3 regions of the Photobacterium nomapromontoriensis genome follow, and region 2 is predicted to be linked to each of the others. Evidence: predicted binding sites of a transcription regulator. Region 2 holds the regulator's gene; each other region holds the start of a gene.
What was found. The regulator MetJ, encoded in region 2, represses methionine synthesis genes. The targets are predictions, from matches to a motif close to TTAGACNTNTANANGTCTAA.
Positions count from the first base shown of each region.

Region 1: metN (methionine ABC transporter ATP-binding protein MetN) is a predicted target of MetJ. The motif match lies at 1,425-1,444, and genes of this name have one in related genera.
Region 3: metA (homoserine O-succinyltransferase MetA) is a predicted target of MetJ. The motif match lies at 1,133-1,152, and genes of this name have one in related genera.

Region 1 is NZ_JAKJSL010000035.1:5,968-11,111, forward strand. It holds gene L4D12_RS15080 (ABC transporter permease subunit) at 1-297, opposite strand, end outside; gene gmhB (D-glycero-beta-D-manno-heptose 1,7-bisphosphate 7-phosphatase) at 732-1,286, opposite strand; gene metN (methionine ABC transporter ATP-binding protein MetN) at 1,611-2,645, shown strand; gene L4D12_RS15095 (methionine ABC transporter permease) at 2,635-3,321, shown strand; gene L4D12_RS15100 (MetQ/NlpA family lipoprotein) at 3,405-4,220, shown strand; gene ykgO (type B 50S ribosomal protein L36) at 4,315-4,440, opposite strand; gene tsaA (tRNA (N6-threonylcarbamoyladenosine(37)-N6)-methyltransferase TrmO) at 4,579-5,144, shown strand, end outside.
Region 2 is NZ_JAKJSL010000021.1:117,797-122,940, forward strand. It holds gene priA (primosomal protein N') at 1-1,477, opposite strand, end outside; gene rpmE (50S ribosomal protein L31) at 1,712-1,924, shown strand; gene metJ (met regulon transcriptional regulator MetJ) at 2,138-2,455, opposite strand; gene L4D12_RS07585 (O-succinylhomoserine (thiol)-lyase) at 2,636-3,805, shown strand; gene L4D12_RS07590 (bifunctional aspartate kinase/homoserine dehydrogenase II) at 3,802-5,144, shown strand, end outside.
Region 3 is NZ_JAKJSL010000032.1:1,545-6,688, forward strand. It holds partial or broken rRNA gene L4D12_RS13720 (23S ribosomal RNA) at 1-487, shown strand, start outside; rRNA gene rrf (5S ribosomal RNA) at 625-740, shown strand; tRNA gene L4D12_RS13730 (tRNA-Thr) at 789-864, shown strand; rRNA gene rrf (5S ribosomal RNA) at 872-987, shown strand; gene metA (homoserine O-succinyltransferase MetA) at 1,213-2,154, shown strand; gene L4D12_RS13745 (cation:proton antiporter) at 2,239-3,522, opposite strand; gene metH (methionine synthase) at 3,719-5,144, shown strand, end outside.

The DNA.
Region 1 (5,144 bases), on a different contig from region 2:
GGTTGATTCGCCTAAATCGAACTTAATCAATCGGCCTAACCATTCGCTATAGGCTTCAAACACTGGCTTATCTAGCCCATAGAACACATTAAGCTCGGCGATTTGATCTTCAGATAACGCAGAATTCCCACCGGCAGAGATCATTGCCGCCCCACCGTCCCCTTGTGCCTGCATATTAGCAAGCATACGTTCAACTGGGCCTCCTGGCACAAAACGAGTTATTGCAAAAATTAAAACAGTAATGCCAAGAAACGTGGGAATAACCAACGCCATACGACGTAAAAGATATGACAACATGCTACATCCACTCCATGTTTATTCGGCTGTTCACGAAGAGAGCTTCTTTTTCTCAACGAGCATCCACCACAACTATGTGTTCATCCTGAACAATTTCACGCTTTTAATATCACAACAGGGCAGTATTTATTTCTAATAATGTCATAAATACAGTGATAAAAACTTATACCGACCTTAATTACAATAAATAACAAACTCCGATTATGGACATAATATTTACAAAATATAATTCAATTAATAAGCCATAACTATATATATTACCAAAAAGAAATAATAATCCGATCACACCCTCATCGTTTTAAAACACGCAGCAGCCACAGCATACACCTGTATACTCAATACGTTATTACGCTCCCCGTAAATCCAGAATATCAGAGATAAAAAAGGCCGCTTTCGCGACCTCTTTACAACAACCAGCGATTGCTAGAATAGCATTATTGTGCCGCTAACCAGGCTGGTACATCGGCAACACTATCAAGCACAACGCTTGCAAGGGCTTCGCCTTCTGCGGTGATTGGCTTGCCAGTACGCACTAAAATTTTAGTGCCGACTTCCGCAGCCTCTGCCGCTTTCATGTCATCGGTTTTATCACCAATCATCACGGAAGCTGCCATGTCGATTTTCAAAAAATCGCGGGCAGAGATAAACATGCCAGGCTTTGGCTTGCGACAATCGCAATCTTGCAAATAATCACCCTGACCTTCTGACGGATGGTGAGGGCAATAATAGATACCATCAAACTCAACACCATTATCAGCAAAATTCCAATCCATCCATTCGGTCAGATTAAGAAACGTATCTTCGCTATACATACCACGGGCAATCCCCGCCTGGTTAGTCACCAGGACAAGCAGATATCCCATATCTTTGAGCTTTTTACACGCTTCAAACACGCCTTCGACATATTCAAAATCATCAACGGTATGCACATAACCATGATCGATGTTGATCACACCGTCACGATCGATAAAAACTGCGGGTTTGGCCAAGTGTCAGCCCTCTGTCTAACTATTCAGTATGAGCTCAAATTATGGCACGGCTCGGGATGGGATTCACCTCTTTATATTCGCTTCGATAACGGTTAATAAAAAACAGTATCAGGACGCCACAAATAGCCACAAAGACATTTAGACGTCCAGACGTAAAAATATCTATTGACTTACATTATGTTAGCCCATAGCATCAAACCCATCGATGTGGTTAATGAGGCGTGAACACACATCATATAAATAACGCCAACACAACAATATACCGGTAGCAGCCAATGATGGGCCTGCTAGTCATCAACTCGGTATAGGATGCAGGATTTAACGATGATAGAAATAAGTAGTGTCAATAAAGTGTTCTATCAAGGAACGACCGCAATCCACGCTCTGCGTGACATAAATCTTACCATTAACCAGGGCACGATTTTCGGTGTCATTGGTGCCTCCGGTGCAGGCAAAAGTACCCTAATCCGCTGTGTTAACCTGCTAGAGCGTCCCACCAACGGCAACGTTATTGTTGATGGTATCGATCTGACTCAATTATCGCACCACGAACTAACCCAAGCCCGCCGTAAAATAGGCATGATATTCCAGCATTTCAACCTGCTGTCATCCCGTACGGTATTCGACAATGTTGCTTTGCCTCTTGAGTTATCCGGGGCAAGTAACGGAGCGATAAAAAACAAGGTCAATGAGCTACTGGCATTGGTTGGCCTGACAGATAAAAGCAACACTTACCCATCCAACTTAAGCGGTGGCCAAAAACAGCGTGTTGCAATTGCACGAGCACTGGCATCTGATCCTAAAGTGCTACTGTGCGACGAAGCCACCAGCGCCCTAGATCCTGCCACAACCCATTCCATTTTGGCACTGCTAAAGAAGATAAACCAAACACTGAACCTGACCATTTTACTCATCACCCACGAGATGGACGTGGTGAAAAAAATTTGTTCTGAAGTCGCAATCATTGGCGACGGTGAATTGGTTGAAAAAGGCCCGGTTGGTGATATTTTTGCCCATCCGAAAACTGAACTGGCCCGCAACTTTATTCGCTCGACACTCGATCTCTCCATTCCCGAAGACTACCGCAACAGGATGGTTGCCCAACGGACTGACAACAACTACCCATTAGTCAGACTGGAATTCACAGGGACTTCGGTCGATGCCCCACTGATTTCCCAAGTGGCCCGCGAATTCAATATTGATGTCAACATCCTCAGCGCGGACATGGACTATGCAGGTGGCGTCAAGTTTGGCCTGATGCTCGCTGAATTATTTGGCACCGAACAAGCGACAGAACAGGCCATTTCCTTCATGCGCGACCATAACGTTAATGTAGAGGTACTTGGCTATGTTGCTTGAATCACTCACCCTTTGGTGGAATGAAAATGACCGTTTGGTACAACTGTTAATTGATGCGCTGGGCCAGACGCTAGTAATGGTGTTTGCTTCCGGTCTGATCGGGTTCCTCATCGGGATCCCTGTCGGGGTGGCGCTCCATCTAACCAAAAATAATGGTTTATTGGCCAACCCTGTTGCGAACCAGATCCTCAGCACCATTACCAACGTGGGTCGATCCATCCCGTTTATTATTCTGCTGGTAGCGATTATCCCGTTTACACGTTTTGTAGTCGGCAGTTCTATTGGTACCGCAGCAGCCATTGTTCCCCTGACAGTTGGTGCAATCCCGTTTATTGCCCGCCTCGTTGAAGGGGCACTACTGGAAGTACCGTCTGGACTGGTTGAAGCCGCTCAGGCAATGGGCGCAACCCCGCGCCAGATCATCAGCAAAGTACTGCTCCCTGAAGCGCTGCCGGGCATAGTCAATGCCATCACCATCACCTTAGTGACGCTGGTGAGCTACTCGGCCATGGCGGGAACGGTCGGTGGTGGCGGTTTGGGTGATGTCGGGATCCGTTATGGCTATCAACGTTTTGACGGTACTGTCATGCTGATCACTGTCATCATGCTGGTCATTTTGGTACAGCTTATTCAATCGGCAGGCGATTATCTGGTGAAACGCTTTGATCATCGTTAACCGCAACTAAAAAACACAACACAACACAACACAACACAACACAATCAAATTTTATGGAAAACCCCAGTTCAAGGAGAAGTAACATGGCGTTTAATTTAAAGAATCTGTTTACCGTCGCAGGCTTGGCTTCAGCATTGCTACTGACAGGCTGTGGCGAGAAGGAAGCAACGGTCGACAACAGTAAAGTCACCATTGGTGTAATGGCTGGGGCCGAAGAGCAAGTCGCGGAAATTGCAGCTAAAGAAGCCAAAGATAAATATGGTCTCGATGTCAAACTGATCACCTTCACTGACTATGTGTCACCGAATGCGGCACTGGAAGAGGGCTCGATTGACGCGAATGCTTTCCAACACAAACCGTATCTTGATCAGCAGATAGCCGATCGTGGTTATAAGTTTGCTATTGCAGGCAATACCTTTGTTTATCCGATTGCCGCCTACTCAAGCAAAATAAAATCCATTGATGAACTAAAAGACGGCGATCAAATTGCAGTGCCGAACGATCCAACCAACCTTGGCCGTGCACTACTACTGCTGCAACAACACGGCCTCCTGACACTGAAAGACGGCGCGGGCCTGACTGCCACTGTACTGGATATTGTTGAGAACCCAAAAAATCTGGAGATTGTAGAGCTAGAAGCGGCACAGTTGCCACGCTCGCTGGATGATGTGCAATTTGCCATTATCAACAACACGTTTGCCAGCAGTATAAACCTGACCCCAGAGCGCGATGGTATCTTTGTCGAAGATAAAGAATCACCATACGTTAACCTGATTGTCGCGCGTGAAGATAACGTGAATGCCCAAAACGTACAGACATTCATTAAAGCGTACCAGTCAGATACCGTGTACAACGCCGCACAAGAAATATTCCAAGGCGGTGTCGTCAAAGGCTGGTAATACACATCCCCTTTCTTTTTCGACAAGGCTGGCATCCGCCAGCCTTTTTTAATGGTGAAAACATAAAGTTCGACAACATAAATCAATTTGCGCGTTACTTTTGCACCGCTTTAAACCGCGGGTTCGATTTGCAGATCACATACAATCGTCCACGGCGTTTCACGATCTGACAATCACGATGGCGCTGCTTGGCACTTTTTATAGAACTGACCACTTTCATATTGTTCTCCTTCAAATAGAATATTAAATCACATAATAATTGTTATGTTATAACATACTATTTGATATTTATTATCAGTAAAGATCAAGCATTGATTTTATGATAAGGTCAGCGCAACCCTGCTTTGAGTCAAAAACCATGTCATACCAGATTGAACCTATCGGTATTATCCGCTCCCCTTATAAAGAAAAGTTTGCTGTTCCTCGCCAACCGGGGCTAGTACCCAGCGCCCGTTCTAAAATTATCTTGCAAGGCGAAGCCAATGCGCTGGAAGCGGTACGCGGGATCGAGCAGTTCAGCCATTTATGGCTGCTGTTTCTCTTTGACCAAAATTTAGAAGCCGGTTGGCGCCCAACGGTCAGGCCACCTCGATTGGGCGGCAATGATCGCATTGGTGTCTTTGCCAGCCGAGCCACTTTCCGGCCCAATGGCATCGGCATGTCCGCGGTTGAGCTCATTGGTGTGCGCCAACAAGGCAGCGACGTGATCATCGAACTGGGTGGGGTGGATCTGGTCGATGGTACCCCCATTATCGATATTAAACCGTATATTCCTTACTCTGATAGTCTGCCCCATGCTATTGGTGGCTTTGCCAGTGAGCAGCCTGACACCCTCCCCGTGGTCTTTACCGAACACGCCGAACGCCAACTACACGGTCAACAACTGGCACGCCAGCGCGCGGTGATCTCTGAAGTACTGGCCCA
Region 2 (5,144 bases):
GCTCTGTACCCACCCCGACGGCATTGAGCTGGGTTGAGCCGCAGTTGCCGCATTGGTGCAGCATTGGTCGCTGGGTGGCGCAGTGGTGGCAGCGTAGTTCCCCGCTTTGCTGGTGAAAGGTGTAATAGGCATCACAGCGCTTACATTCGGCCAGCCAGCCGCATTCATGGCAAATGACGGCGGGGGAAAAACCGCGACGGTTGAGAAATAGCATGACCTGATTGCCCGCTTTGAGGTGCTGGCGCATCCGAGCGATCAGCGGGGCAGAGAGCCCCGCCTCAAGGTAAAGCCCTTTGACATCAAGCACACCGTGGCGCGCTGACTGGGCTTGGCCTGCTCGGCGTGACAGGATCAGATGGTGATATTTGCCGCTTTTGGCATTGTGTAAGGTTTCCAGTGCCGGGGTGGCAGAGCCAAGAATGATGGGGATATTTTCTTGACTGGCTCGCATCACGGCCAGATCCCGGGCATGGTAGCGTAAGTTGTCCTGCTGTTTGTAGGAGCTGTCGTGTTCCTCGTCGACGATAATAATGCCCAGATTAGCAAATGGTGTAAACAGTGCAGAACGGGTGCCGATAATGATCCCGGCTTGGTTGTCACGCCCCGCCAACCAGGCCGCGAGTCGTTCACTGTCATTGAGGCCAGAATGGATGGTTTCCAATGGCACATTGAACCGACGTCGGAAACGGTTGATGGTTTGCGGGGTCAAGCCGATCTCAGGTACCAGGATCAGTGCCTGCTTACCTGCGGCAAGCACGGGCTCTAACAAATTGAGATAAACTTCGGTTTTGCCCGAGCCTGTAACACCTTCTAGTAGATAGCAACCAAAATCTGGGTTGGCGTTGACTGAGGCTATCGCCAGAGCTTGCTCTTCGTTGAGTTTAGGCTTTTCTTCAGTGACCGTGAAACTGGCTTGCCAGTTGTGCAGGGCTGGTTGTTCGTCAATAGACTCAATCCAGCCTTTGTCACTTAATGTTTTGAGGGTGGCGCTGCTGATTTCTTCAGCCAGTAATGCTTCATGACTGACTTTGCCCTGACGTAGCGCATTGAGAGCCTGTACTTGGCGTGGTGCTCGTTTTAAGGCGGTTATTGGTTGATCGCGTCCTACAGCTGTCAGTTGCCATTGTTTCAGTGTCGCCGTTGTGGCATCGCGACCTTTGCGCAGCAGTGTTGGCATCGCATTGGCCAGTGTATCACCCAGTGGATATTGGTAATAGCTGCTAGCCCAGCACAGTAGCTTAAATAAGGCGTGTGGCCATAACGGTTGTACGTCGACAACATTACTCACGGGCTTGAGCTGGGCGATGGGGTAGTCTGAGTGATCGGTGAGGGCCGTGACGATACCCACGAGGTGTTGGCGGCCAAACGGTACTTTAACCCGTCCGCCGATGATTGGCTGCTGGCCCGGTTTGATCAAATAGTCAAACTGCTTGTCGAGAGGAACAGGAAGGGCCACGCGGGCAATGTTGGGCGTCATATCAAACCGCATAATGAGTATCTACTAAGATAGGGAAGTGTACCTCGGCGGAGGGGCGGCAGCAAAGCGGTGAAAAAAGGAGCGTATCAGTTGATTTGGTCGAGATGATTGATTACTATACGCCGCCTAATTTGATGTATTGGTATGTTACCAGTACGTTGATTTTTTTAATGACGTGTGGTGCCCGGCTTTGGATCGGGAGAGCGACACGGCCTTACTTTTTGAGGTTATCCCATGAAACAAGGTATTCATCCTGAGTACACTCCAGTAAACGCTCGTTGTTCTTGTGGCAACACTTTCGTATTTAACTCTACTATGGGTAAAGACATCAACCTTGATGTATGCGACAAGTGTCACCCTTTCTACACTGGTAAGCAGCGTCAAGTTAGCTCTGGTGGTCGTATGGACAAATTCAACAAGCGTTTTGGTACTCTATCTAGCAAGTAATTGCCTGATTGAATGTCGAAATGACCAAAAAAAGGAACGCATAGCGTTCCTTTTTTTATGTCTTTTTTTTACGGCGCGATGCTCACCGTTGCCTTCAGGTTTACTTTTTCATACAAATTCGTTAACCGGCAAAAAAGAACGGTTATTGGCAGGTGCGGACGTAAAAAAACCAGCACACGGCTGGTTTTTTATACCTGAATGACACCAACGGGTTTATTCGTTGATGTCTTCGTATTTAATTCCCATCTCGTCCATCAGGCTTTTTGCTTCCGCTGGAAGGTCATCCGGACGGTCTTTACGGATATCATCATCGGTCGGTAACGGCTGGCCGGTATAGGCATGCAAGAAGGCTTCACACAGTAGCTCACTGTTCGTAGCATGACGTAAGTTGTTGACTTGTCGACGTGTACGCTCGTCTGTCAGGATTTTTAGCACTTTCAATGGAATCGAAACAGTAATTTTTTTTACTTGTTCGTTTTTCTTACCGTGTTCCGCGTATGGACTGATGTATTCGCCATTCCACTCTGCCATTGTTAACCTTCTCAGCGATGTTAGATTGAAGAAATATTGTAGAATTGGATTTTAGCGGGATTTACCGCCATAAGCAAAGACATATGGACGTCTGGAAGTATTGACGGCTTTTTTTGTTGTGGTAATGTTGTTACGTAAACGTTATTTAGCCGCAGAGGTTAGCCTCACAAGGAAGTGAATATGAGTGACAAGAAGATTGCCACGATTGCCGTGCGTACTGGCATCGATTCGGATACGCAATACAATGCGGTGGTCCCGCCATTGTATTTAACTTCAACATACAGCTTCTCCCAGTTGGGTGAGCTTCCTCAATATGATTATTCCCGTTCGGGGAATCCGACTCGTAACACCCTCGCTGATGCCTTGACGGAATTGGAAGGCGGTGCGGGTGGCGTGGTGACTAACTGTGGTACTGCCGCCATCAATTTGCTGGTATCGGCACTCCTAGGCCCGGATGATCTTCTCATCGCCCCTCACGACTGTTATGGCGGTACATACCGTTTGTTCAATACCCGGGCGGAGAAAGGAGACTTTAACGTTCGTTTTGTTGATCAGACCGACCCGGCCGCATTGGCTGACGCGCTGGCATGGAAGCCAACACTTATTTGGGTCGAGACACCATCTAACCCTCTGCTGCGGATTGTCGATGTGGCAGAGCTCTGCGACGCGGCAAAACAGGCTGGGGCTCTAGTTGCCGTTGATAATACGTTTTTAACCCCAATCCTACAGCAACCGATCGCCCTTGGTGCCGATTTTGTTGTTCACTCGACGACAAAATACATTAATGGTCATTCTGATGTCTTGGGTGGGGTATTGATCGCCCAAGATACAGAGCAAGCAGAGAAGATCGCCTGGTGGGCAAATTGTATTGGTGCTACTGGCGCACCATTTGATGCCTACCTGACCCTGCGAGGCTTACGTACTTTGGCGCCTCGAATGCGGCTTCATGAGGAAAACAGTGCTGCGATCCTCACTTATTTGCAACAGCAACCATTGGTGGGAATGATTTATCACCCCAGTCAGCCAGAGCATCTAGGCCATGCCATTGCGCTGAAGCAGCAGAGAGGATTTGGGGCAATGCTGAGCTTCGAAGTGGCGGGTAGCATGGCGCAGTTGGAAACAGTAGTTCGTGAGCTGAAATATTTTTCACTGGCGGAATCACTGGGAGGAACAGAGAGCTTGATCTGTCATCCTGCCAGCATGACGCATCGAGCCATGTCGGATGAAGCGCAAGCAGAAGCGGGGATTTCCCAATTACTTGTCCGTTTATCGGTTGGGTTAGAAGACCCCGCGGATTTGATTGCAGATTTGGAACAGGCCTTTCATAAAGCAGCGGTGGTAGACTCATGAGCACATTCGTTCCGCGTCAGCTACACAAGTTTGGAGGCAGCAGTTTGGCTGATCCTGACTGCTATCGTCGAGTGGTTGAGATCATACGAGAATATTCGGGGCCGAATGATTTGGTGGTGGTATCAGCGGCCGGTAAGACGACGAACCAGCTTATCGACTGGGTGACATTGCTCAATAGAGATGGTCGACAGGCGCACGAAACATTGCAATTGGTGCGGATTTTTCAGCAGCAACTGATTGAAGCTCTGCTGGAAGGGGATGTGGCGGATGCATTATTGACTCAGCTACATCTAGATTTGGCGGATATTTCCCGCCGAGGTGAGCAGCCACTCGCTGATGATGATATTGCATTGGTGTTGGGCCATGGTGAGTTGTGGTCCGCCCGTTTGTTAGCGGCATTGTTGACGCAACAGCGGCTGCCTGCGGTTAGCCTTGATTCGCGCGTGTTCTTGCGGGCAGAGCGCAGTGCACAGCCCGAGGTGGATCGTGTGCAGTCCAAGCCATTGCTGAACCAGCAGCTGGCTCAACATAGTCAGCACCGTATTGTGATCACGGGTTTTATGGCCGGTAGCAGCTGCGGTGATACGGTTTTGCTCGGACGTAATGGATCGGATTACTCGGCGACGGTGATTGGTGCACTGGTCGATGCTGAACGGGTGACTATCTGGAGTGATGTGGCTGGCGTATACAGTGCTGATCCGCGAAAAGTGGAAGATGCTTGTCTACTCCCCTTATTGCGGTTAGATGAAGCGAGCGAGTTGGCTCGATTGGCAGCCCCTGTCTTGCATAGTCGTACTCTGCAGCCCGTGGCGCAGAGTACGATCGATCTGACGTTGCGCTGTAGTCATCAGCCAGAATCGGGCTCCACCCGAGTGGAGCGAGTCTTGGCCTCAGGTCGAGGGGCCAAGATCATTACTTCATTAGAGGATGTCTGCTTGATTGCGCTTGATGTATCAGGTTCGCGTGATGTGGGTCCTGTAGTCATGGAGCTGGAGCGGATCCTGCAGCGAGCCCAGTTATTACCATTAGCGCAAAATATTGAAGTCGATAAAGGGCGGATCTTATTGGCCTATACCTCAGAGGTCGTCAACAGTGTCCTGGCCTTACTCCAAGACAGCGGCATCGTGGCTGAATTGCGCTTGAGAGATGGTTTCTCGTTGGTTGCCGCAGTAGGTGCGGGCGTCGTGAATAATGCGATTCATTGCTATGGCTTCTATCAACAATTAAAAGATCAGCCCGTTGAATTTGTGTCGGTATCGGAGTCTGGACTCAGTTTGGTGGCGGTGTTACGCCGGGCGGATACGGACCCATTGATCCAGCGTATTCACCAGAGCCTGTT
Region 3 (5,144 bases), on a different contig from region 2:
ATCGCTCAACGGATAAAAGGTACTCCGGGGATAACAGGCTGATACCGCCCAAGAGTTCATATCGACGGCGGTGTTTGGCACCTCGATGTCGGCTCATCACATCCTGGGGCTGAAGTCGGTCCCAAGGGTATGGCTGTTCGCCATTTAAAGTGGTACGCGAGCTGGGTTTAGAACGTCGTGAGACAGTTCGGTCCCTATCTGCCGTGGGCGTTGGATGATTGAGAGGGGCTGCTCCTAGTACGAGAGGACCGGAGTGGACGAACCGCTGGTGTTCGGGTTGTGTCGCCAGACGCATTGCCCGGTAGCTAAGTTCGGGATCGATAACCGCTGAAAGCATCTAAGCGGGAAGCGAGCCTCAAGATGAGTCATCCCTAGACCTTAAAGGTCTCTAAAGGGTTGTTGAAGACTACGACGTTGATAGGCAGGGTGTGTAAGTGCTGCGAGGCATTGAGCTAACCTGTACTAATTGCCCGTGAGGCTTAACCATACAACACCCAAGGGGTTTTATCTCGAAAGAGAATCGGACTCTGTAAGCACTTGAATGCAGTGTTGAACAAATTTGTAAACTAGTTAACTTTCCCAGATTGCTATTTACTGCCTGATGGCGGTGAATAAACGAATTTGCTTGGCGACCATAGCGTTATGGACCCACCTGATCCCATGCCGAACTCAGTAGTGAAACGTAATAGCGCCGATGGTAGTGTGGGGTCTCCCCATGTGAGAGTAGGACATCGCCAGGCTCCCAATTTTGAAATTTTCCATAGGTAGATTTCGACGCAGAATTGCGTGCTGGTATGGCTCAGTTGGTAGAGCGCACCCTTGGTAAGGGTGAGGTCCCCAGTTCAAATCTGGGTACTAGCACCATCATTTTTTCAGCGACAATAGCACAATGGACCCACCTGATCCCATGCCGAACTCAGTAGTGAAACGTTGTAGCGCCGATGGTAGTGTGGGGTCTCCCCATGTGAGAGTAGGACATTGCTGAATCCCCTTTTAAAACCCAGTCATTGGCTGGGTTTTTTTATTTTTGTACTCTGCATTTATTATTAGTTAATTTCATATTGTAGATCCCTGCTCAAATTCTTTTGATCTTGTTTTCCTTGCATGTAAGTAAAAACTCTTATAGTTTTATTTAGATATCTAGACGTCTAAATTTTCTCTTTGAGAGCGTAAAGATAGTTCGTTGGTGCTACGTTTAAGGAGTAAACAAAGATGCCGATTAAGATTCCAGATCAATTGCCTGCAACAGACGTCTTACGTAGCGAGAATATTTTTGTCATGACAGAAGCCCGTGCTGCAAGCCAGGCTATTCGTCCACTTAAAGTATTGTTGCTTAATTTGATGCCAAAGAAAATTGAGACGGAAACTCAATTTTTACGCTTATTATCGAACAGTCCGTTACAGGTAGATATCGAGTTACTTCGGATAGATAATCGACCTACGAAAAATACGCCAACAGAACATCTGGATATGTTTTATCGCCAGTTTGAAATGGTCAAAAATCGTAATTTTGATGGATTGATTGTAACGGGAGCGCCGTTAGGTCTGGTTCAGTTTGAAGATGTACTCTATTGGGATGAGATCCAGGCAATCATGGCTTGGGCTAAAGATCACGTGACTTCAACTCTTTTTGTATGCTGGGCAGCGCAGGCTGGTTTGAAATTGCTGTATGATTTACCAAAGCGTACTCGTAAGGAGAAGCTTTCTGGTGTGTATGCACATCGAACCCATGATTGTCGTCATCCTCTATTAAGGGGGTTTGATGACTCATTTCTCGCTCCTCATTCACGTTATGCTGATTTCTCTCCTGCATATCTTGAAGAGCATACAGATCTGGATATTCTTGCGACATCTGAGCTGGCTGGAACCTATTTAGCCGCGACGAAAGATAAGCGTAATGTCTTTGTTACTGGCCACCCTGAGTATGATGTCGATACATTACATAACGAATATGTACGTGATCTTGGTGAAGGGATGGAGCCGTTTATTCCAGTTAATTATTATCCTAATGATAATCCAGCCCATCCTCCGATTGCTAGTTGGCGTAGCCATGGACACTTACTGTTTTCGAATTGGTTGAATTACTGCGTCTATCAGCAGACACCTTATGATCTGGAACACTTTTCGGAAGATAATTTTACTAAAGATGAATAGCGTAAACGTAACAATAAGGCCTGCATTTGCAGGCCTTATTGTTATAGTGCGACTTATTTGAGTCACGGTTAAAGATCTGCAGTATTAATTATTCGTGTTTGCTTCCCATACTTTAGCTCTTTTGATTAATGGGATAATGGTTGAGCCTTGGATCAGGATCGAGAATACAACAACAGCGTAAGTCATGACTAGTATGATTTCACGAACATCAATGTTCTTTTCTGGGATGACCATAATACCTGCCGGTATTGCCATTGCCATGGCGAGAGCGAGGCCACCCCGTAATCCACCCCAAGTTAAAATACTCACGGACATCGGGTTGTAATTACGATAACGTTGAAAGCCAAAGTAGGACAGTTTAACACTTAGGTAGCGGCCTAGTAGGACAAGAGGGATAGCAATGACCATCAAGATCCAATCTTCTTGATGGAATTTAAAGAGCAGCATGCTCATACCGATCAAGAGAAACAAAACGCCATTGAGGAATTCATCAATGAGCTCCCAGAAGTGATCTAAGTGCTCTTCACTCTCTTTTGAGAAACCAATATAACGGGTCCAGTTTCCAATCATGATTCCTGATACGACCATTGCTAATGGGCCTGATACATGGATCACTTCTGCAAAAACATAACCAGCAGTCGGGATCCCCAGCGTCAGTAATAACTCCATCGAATGATCATTGGTGGAGCTGATGAGATAGTGGAAAAGTAAACCGAGAGCAAAGCCATAGACTATCCCACCGACGGCTTCTTGGAGGAATAACTGGCCTACACCTAAGACTGTTGGGGTTTCATTTCCAAAAGCCACTGTAAAGAGTGTTACGAAGATAACAAGACCAAAACCATCATTAAAAAGAGATTCGCCTTCGATTTGGATTGAAATTTGTTTAGGAGCATGGAGTTTCTTTACGATCGCTAAAACGGCGATGGGATCTGTGGGCGAAATTAATGAGCCGAAGATCAGACAGTAAATTAAATCTAGTTGGATTCCGAAGAGTTGGCAGATCCCCCATAGCGCGAATCCGATAAAGAAGGTCGAGAATAGCGTGGCAGCTAAGGCTAGGGTGGTGATTTCCCACTTTTGTTCTTCCAAATGCGGAAGCTTGATCCCTAATCCACCAGCGAATAATAGAAAGCCGAGAATACCTTTGAGAAGAAAATCTTCAAAATTGACTTCCCCGAGCTGTTCAGCTGCAATTCTTTCTAAATGAAACCAACCATTTTGCCCGGCAATAATGATGAAAAGTGAGAGGATCAATGCGCCAGCAGTAATGGCGATGGTGCTTTGCATCTTCCCAATCTTGCTATTTACAAATGCTATAAGCATAGCGGCAGCCGCTAAGAAACAGAGAGTGCTGTAGACTGACATCCCGTAACCTCATTAAAAAATAAAAGTAAAGCAAGAAATAGTGTCAAAATATAAATGTATCCTAGTCTGATGACCATGATTTATTCGCGATAAGCATTGTTTTTTTTCTCATCAAAAAGCCCTTTAGACGTCTAGATTTCCAACTCTGCTATGGTAGGATGTGAACTAGCTGTAACATTATATAAGGAAGAATACAGTGCTGACGGACAAGGATTTACTACAGAAGCGAATTAAAGAGCAGATCCTGATCATTGATGGTGGTATGGGCACCATGATTCAAGGTTATAAACTTGAGGAGCAAGATTATCGTGGTGAGCGATTTGCTAATTGGCATTCTGATTTAAAGGGCAATAATGACCTATTAGTGCTGAGTCAGCCGCAGTTGATTAAGGATATTCATTCGGCATACCTTGAGGCTGGTGCTGATATTCTTGAAACTAATACCTTCAATGCTACGACGATTGCCATGGCTGACTATGATATGGCAAGTCTGAGTGCGGAGATTAACCGTGAAGCGGCCCATCTCGCTCGTATCGTTGCTGATGAGTGGACGGGAAAAACGCCGGATAAGCCACGTTTTGTTGCTGGTGTGTTAGGTCCGACTAATCGCACTTGCTCTATATCACCCGACGTAAATGATCCTGGCTACCGTAATGTTACGTTTGATGAGCTTGTGCGAGCCTATTCGGAATCCACTCATGCCCTGATCCAAGGTGGCGTTGATTTAATCCTGATTGAGACTATCTTTGATACACTCAACGCCAAAGCGTGCGCTTTTGCGGTGGAAACTGTTTTTGATGAACTTGGTTATAGTTTGCCTGTGATGATTTCCGGTACCATCACCGATGCCTCTGGCCGAACGCTTTCAGGGCAGACAACAGAAGCGTTTTATAATGCACTACGTCATGTAAGGCCGATCTCATTTGGTCTTAATTGTGCTTTAGGCCCGGATGAGTTACGTCCATATGTGGCAGAGTTATCGAGGATCTCAGAATGTGCAGTTTCCGCGCATCCAAATGCAGGTTTGCCTAATGCGTTTGGTGAATATGATTTGTCGCCTGAAGAGATGGCCGTACACGTGAAAGAATGGGCGGAGAGTGGCTTCTTGAATTTGATAGGAGGGTGTTGTGGTACGACGCCTGAGCATATTCACCATATGTATATTGCCACCAAAGATCTCAAACCCCGCGTGTTACCTGATATTCCCGTCGCTTGCCGCTTATCTGGCCTTGAGCCGTTAACGATTGAAAAAAACACGTTATTTATTAACGTGGGTGAGCGAACTAATGTGACAGGTTCAGCTCGATTCAAACGTCTGATCAAAGAAGAATTGTACGATGAAGCGTTGGACGTAGCCCGTCAGCAGGTTGAAAACGGCGCGCAAATCATTGATATAAATATGGATGAAGGCATGTTAGATGCGGAAGCTGCGATGGTCCGCTTCTTAAATCTGTGTGCCACGGAGCCGGAGATCGCTAAAGTTCCCATCATGGTCGACTCCTCCAAATGGGACGTGATTGAGGCCGGTCTGAAGTGTATTCAGGGTAAAGGGATCGTTAATTCAATCTCTCTAAAGGAGGGGATAGTCAAATTTGTTGAGCAGGCCTCTCTGATCCGTCGCT